2 regions of the Agarivorans sp. OAG1 genome follow, and region 1 is predicted to be linked to the other one. Evidence: predicted binding sites of a transcription regulator. Region 1 holds the regulator's gene; the other holds the start of a gene.

The links. The regulator NrdR, encoded in region 1, represses ribonucleotide reductase genes. The targets are predictions, from matches to a motif close to AAACACNANATNTNGTGTTT.
Region 2: nrdA (class 1a ribonucleoside-diphosphate reductase subunit alpha) is a predicted target of NrdR. The motif match lies at 1,417-1,436, and genes of this name have one in related genera.

Annotation. Positions count from the first base shown of each region.
Region 1 covers NZ_AP028990.1:1,256,291-1,259,374, forward strand. Annotated here, with positions in the region: gene OAG1_RS05850 (ribbon-helix-helix domain-containing protein) at 1-195, opposite strand, end outside; gene OAG1_RS05855 (DJ-1/PfpI family protein) at 270-830, opposite strand; gene nrdR (transcriptional regulator NrdR) at 1,185-1,634, shown strand; gene ribD (bifunctional diaminohydroxyphosphoribosylaminopyrimidine deaminase/5-amino-6-(5-phosphoribosylamino)uracil reductase RibD) at 1,635-2,768, shown strand; gene OAG1_RS05870 (riboflavin synthase) at 2,768-3,084, shown strand, end outside.
Region 2 covers NZ_AP028990.1:1,632,173-1,635,256, reverse strand. Annotated here, with positions in the region: gene ubiG (bifunctional 2-polyprenyl-6-hydroxyphenol methylase/3-demethylubiquinol 3-O-methyltransferase UbiG) at 1-533, shown strand, start outside; gene OAG1_RS07655 (HAD-IA family hydrolase) at 533-1,207, shown strand; gene nrdA (class 1a ribonucleoside-diphosphate reductase subunit alpha) at 1,498-3,084, shown strand, end outside.

The sequences.
Region 1 (3,084 bases):
TTCTCGTTGTAATACCTCATGGTAAATTTGCGTTAAAAAGCCCGCCAAACTCAGGTTGGCCTCTTCGGCTATTTGCTCCAGTAGTTGCCAAAATATCGCTTCCAAACGAATACTGGTTACTACGCCATCTAAACGCACCGACCGAGACTTCAATTCAAACAGTTCTGCTTCTGCGCCAGAATAAATTTCACACATTGGCAATCCCACCATGATCAAACCGAAGTCTAATCATGGTATACAAAATCAACTTTTGCCGTTTCAATTTAGTATTAAGCCAATAGCTTATTAAATTGCGCTAGCCATTGCGGGTGAGCTGGCCAGGCTGGTGCGGTGACCAAGTTCCCATCGGTAAGGGCTTGGTCAACGGCTATATCGGCATAGTCGCCGCCAGCCGCTGTCACTTCAGGCGCACAAGCCGGGTAGGCAGAAATGTGTCTGCCTGAGGCAATACCTGCCGCTGTTAATAGCTGTGCGCCATGGCATATTGCCGCTATCGGCTGTTGCTTAGCGGCAAAGGCTTGAATTATTTCTAATACCTTAGCATTTAAGCGTAAGTATTCCGGGGCACGCCCGCCGGGTAATAATAGCGCATCAAATTCCTCGGTATCGATGTCAGCAAAATTGCCATTTAGGGTGAAGTTGTGCCCCGGTTTTTCGGTATAGGTTTGATCGCCTTCAAAGTCATGGATGGCGGTTTTAATTTGTTCGCCAATGCGTTTCTCTGGGCAAGTTGCGATAACTTCGTGACCTACCATTTGCAGTGCTTGAAATGGCACCATTAACTCATAATCTTCAACAAAATCACCTGCAATAATCAGTATCTTCGCCATGACTCTTTCCTTAACAAGTTGTTTACATTTCTAGTGCAGCCTAACTTGAGCGGTAAGCTAAGCGGTAGTAATTGGTTACTACGCAAGCGCTATTTGCTTATATAACAAGCTTAATTTTAATCTAATCAGACTCTTAACAAGCTAAGGGCTAAACAGTAAGTAATTGGCTCAGTGATTAAACTGAGAGCTAATACTCATTTTTTCTTTCTTTACTAGGTTAGATCCATTCTCTTTAGACAAGACCTTATCTAAATAAAGGAATTGTGGGCATTTTCGATAGTTACGCTTTAGCTAACCTGTACCTCTGACGGTTTAGCAGATAAAATTGCCGGATACTCGAATAAGGGATCGCCCATGCATTGTCCATTTTGTTCTGCTCATGAAACCAAGGTTATTGACTCGCGTTTGGTTGCCGATGGCCACCAAGTAAGAAGGCGTCGTGAATGCTTAGAATGCCATGAGCGCTTTACTTCTTTTGAAGTGGCCGAGTTGGTAATGCCAAGAGTGATTAAAGGCAATGGCATTAGAGAGCCTTTTAACGAAGAGAAAATGCGTGCTGGTATGATGCGTGCGTTGGAAAAACGCCCAGTAAGCGTTGACCAAGTAGAGCAAGCGGTAAACAAAATTAAGTCGCAGCTGCGGGCGACTGGCGAACGTGAAGTTGCCACAAAGTTCATTGGCAAGATTGTTATGGAACAGTTGATTGGCCTAGATAAAGTGGCCTACGTGCGTTTTGCTTCGGTTTATCACTCCTTTGAAGATATCAAAGAATTTAGTGACGAAATTGCTAAGTTGGAAAAGTAAGTGAGTTTTAGCGTTCAAGATTGCCAGTTCATGGCAAAGGCCATTGCTCTAGCCAAGCGCGGAAGATATACCACGGCACCCAATCCTAATGTGGGCTGCGTATTGGTAAAAAACGGTCAGATTATTGGTGAAGGTTTTCACCGTAAAGCCGGCGAAGGGCACGCCGAAGTGAATGCCGCAGCGGATGCCAAGCAACGAGGCTTTAGCCTGAAAGGGGCGACTTGTTATGTCACCCTTGAGCCCTGCAGCCATGTAGGTAGAACGCCCGCTTGCGCCACCATGTTAGTAGAGCAACAAGTGGCCGAAGTAGTGATTGCTATGGTTGACCCTAATCCACAGGTTGCTGGGCGCGGGATTAAGCGCCTTGAAGAGGCTGGTATTAAAGTTCGTAGTGGTCTAATGGAGCATTCTGCGTGCGCGCTTAACCCCGGATTTTTGAGCCGCGTTGAGCGTAAACGTCCTTTTGTTCGCTTGAAACTTGCTGGTTCTATCGACGCTAAAACAGCTTTAGCCAATGGCGAAAGCAAGTGGATTACCTCGGCTCATTCTCGCAGCGATGTGCAACGAGAGCGGGCTGCTAGCCATGCTATATTATCCACCGCCACCACGGTTATTCGCGATAATGCCAGCCTAAACGTGAGATTTAATGAGCTCGGTAGCCTTGCAGAGCAACTTGATGAAACACTGCTGCGTCAGCCATTACGGGTGATTATTGACCGCAAACAACGCTTAGTAGAAGCAGCTCAAGACCTTAATATTTTTAAGAATAATGAGTCTTTGTGGTTGGCTGGCCATCAATCACAAACGCAACTTCCAGCCGCAAAACAGCTGGTGATTGAAGACACGCCAAGCTTTTTGCCGCAATTAATGCAGCAGCTAGCTGAAGCAGAAGTAAATGATATTTGGGTTGAAGCTGGGGCTAATTTTGCTGCAGCTCTGATTCAAGCCAACTTGGTTGATCAACTTATTTGTTACCAAGCCGGTTTATTGATGGGAGCCGATGCTCACAGTTTAGTGGGGCTAGAGGGCTATCAGTCGATGAGTGCGTTAAATTCTTGGCAATGCCTTGAAACTCGCCGAATTGGCCCCGACATTAAAACTATCTGGATCCCGCAAGCACAGGGCACACATTAATGTTTACTGGAATAATTGAAGCCCTAGGCAAGATTTCTCGCATTGAAAAACGCAGTGGTGACGTACGATTAAACATCGCCAGCATTGGTCTAGATATGTCGGATGTAAGGCTTGGCGATAGCATCGCGGTAAATGGTATATGTTTAACCGTGGTCGATTTTAGCAATGAGCACTTTTGCGCCGATGTATCTACCGAAACGTTAAGTTTAACTTCACTGGCTAAATGCAAACAAGGTGACAAAGTTAACCTTGAAAAAGCCATGCTTGCGACGAATCGCTTTGGTGGCCATATTGTCAGTGGTCATGTTGATGGCTT
Region 2 (3,084 bases), 380 kb from region 1:
GTGGCGGTATTTTAGCCGAAAGCATGGCGGTTCGTGGTGCCGACGTTACTGCTATTGATATGGGCAAAGAACAAATTGAAGTCGCCAAGCTACATGCTTTAGAAACCGGTAGCCAACTTAACTACTTACAAACCACTGCAGAAGCGCATGCCGAAGCCCATCAAGCGCACTACGATGTAGTAACCTGCATGGAGATGATAGAGCACGTACCGGACCCAGGCTCAGTGATTGCGGCTTGTGCCAGCATGGTTAAACCGGGCGGTAAAGTATTTGTCTCTACCATTAACCGAACGCCAAAAGCCTACCTTTATATGATTCTTGCTGCAGAGAAGTTACTAAAAATTGTTCCCGATGGCACTCACCAACATGACAAATTCATCCGCCCTTCGGAGCTACTAGCATGGGCCGACCAAAGCAACTTACGTAGTGAAGCCATTAGTGGTGTGCAGTTTACCCCTATTATTGAAAGCTTTCGCTTAAGTCGAAACGTAGATGTTAACTACATGGTGCAACTAGCTAAACCGGAGCAATAATGAATAAGCAAGCGGCGGTATTGTTCGACCTTGATGGTACCTTACTTGATACTGCACCAGACTTAGGCGCTGCTGCTAACTATGTGCTAGAGCAACACCAACAAGCGCCACTCAGCTTAGCCCAAGCACGCCAGCTTAGCTCTCACGGCGCTATCGGCTTACTAAAGGCTGGCTTTGGCGACCTTTGGGAGCAACAACCCCAAGCTGAATTACGCCAACAATTACTTGACTACTACGAGCAAAACATCTGCCAAGGCACCGACTTTTTCCCCGGTATTAAACAAGCTTTACAATGGCTTAACCAACACCAGATTCCTTGGGGGGTAATTACCAATAAGCCCGAGGGCTTAAGTAAGCAGTTACTTCGCTTCTTCCCTGAGTTTGAACAGTCGGGCGTATTGGTTGGCGGTGATACACTGCCACTGCGCAAGCCCGACCCGGCACCCATGCTTTTGGCTTGCCAAATCATAAAGGTTAAGCCTGAGAACTGCTTATATGTGGGCGATGCTGAGCGCGATATTCAGGCGGGTAACAATACCAATATGACTACCCTACTGGCCCTGTGGGGTTATCTCTCTGAAGAAGACGAAGTTGAGCAATGGGCTGCAAATATTCACTGCCAAAAAAGTGAACAGCTCGAACAAACAATAATCGACTGGCTGGGCGATTTGTAAGCAAGTTCAAGTTTTATAAAAATAAATTTTTTGAGTAAAATTTTACGAAAAAAAACTTGCATTAATGCAAGCTTAGTCAGCTTATATAGATAGCTAGTTAGTAACTACTAACATAGCCGAGTTATTTGCAAGTTATACACAATATCTTCAACTTTGCCAAGACTTGCGAAAAAGCCAAAACCTCATTATCTTGTATCCATAAAATTTGAAAACACTATATCTAGTGGCTAAGGAAAAATAGCAGTACTAGATCAGCAGTAGCGAAATTAGGATAACAGGGCCTCCCCTTCATGAATAAAGATCTTCTGATAACCAAACGCAGCGGTAAACAAGAAGCGATCAACTTAGACAAGATTCACCGAGTGATAACTTGGGCCGCTAAAGGCCTTAAAAATGTCTCGGTATCGCAGGTAGAACTTAAGTCTCATATCCAGTTCTACGATGGCATGGCCACTAAAGATATTCATGAAACCATTATTAAGGCTGCGGCAGATTTAATTTCTCAAGAAACGCCAGATTACCAATTTTTGGCCGCTCGCTTAGCAGTATTCCATTTACGCAAAAAAGCCTATGGTCAATTTGAACCACCTAAGCTTTACGACCACGTAGTAAAACAGTGTGAAGCTGGCCGCTACGACATGCATTTGCTTAAAGACTACAGCCCTGAAGAATTTGCCCAAATGGACGACTTTATCGACCATTGGCGAGACATGGACTTCTCATACGGCGCAGTAAAACAACTTGAAGGTAAATACCTAGTACAAAACCGCGTAACTGGTGAGATTTTCGAGAGTGCCCAGTTCTTGTATATTTTGGTAGCAGCATGTTTATTTGCTCACTACGACAAGTCGGTTCGCCTTGATTACATTCGTCGCTTCTATGATGCGACGTCTAAATTTAAGATTTCTTTACCTACACCAATCATGTCGGGCGTACGTACCCCAACCCGCCAATTTAGCTCTTGTGTATTGATTGAGTGTGGCGACAGCTTAGAATCAATTAATGCCACCGCTTCTTCAATCGTAACTTACGTTTCACAACGTGCGGGCATTGGTATTAATGCTGGCCGTATTCGCGCCCTAGGCAGTGAAATTCGCGGTGGTGAAGCCTTCCATACTGGTTGTATTCCGTTTTATAAGTATTTCCAAACAGCAGTTAAATGTTGCTCGCAAGGCGGCGTTCGCGGTGGTGCAGCCACAATTTTCTACCCGTTTTGGCACCTAGAAGTAGAATCACTTTTAGTACTTAAAAACAACCGTGGTGTAGACGATAACCGAGTTCGTCACATGGACTACGGTGTGCAGCTTAACAAACTGATGTACCAACGCTTGGTAAAAGGTGAAAACATCACCCTATTCTCGCCAAGTGATGCTCCTGGGCTTTACGATGCCTTCTTTGAAGACCAAGACAAGTTTGAAAGCTTGTATGTAAAATACGAGCAAGACCCAAGCATCCGTAAAGAGCAAATTAAGGCTGTAGACTTGTTCTCGTTGCTAATGCAAGAGCGCGCCTCAACGGGTCGGATCTACATTCAAAACGTAGACCACTGTAATACTCACAGCCCATTTGACCCAGCACAAGCACCGGTTCGCCAATCTAACCTTTGCTTAGAAATTGCCTTACCAACTAAGCCGCTACAACACGTACATGATGAAAATGGCGAAATTGCCCTTTGTACGCTTTCAGCCTTTAACTTAGGCGCTATTGAAGACTTAAATGAATTAGAAGAGCTGTCTGACCTTGCTGTTCGTGCTCTAGATAGCCTGCTAGATTATCAAGACTATCCAATCAAAGCCGCTAAGAAGGGCTCTGATGGCCGTCGTACCTTAGGGATAGGTGTTATCAACTACGCCTACTACCTAGCTAAAAATGGCACT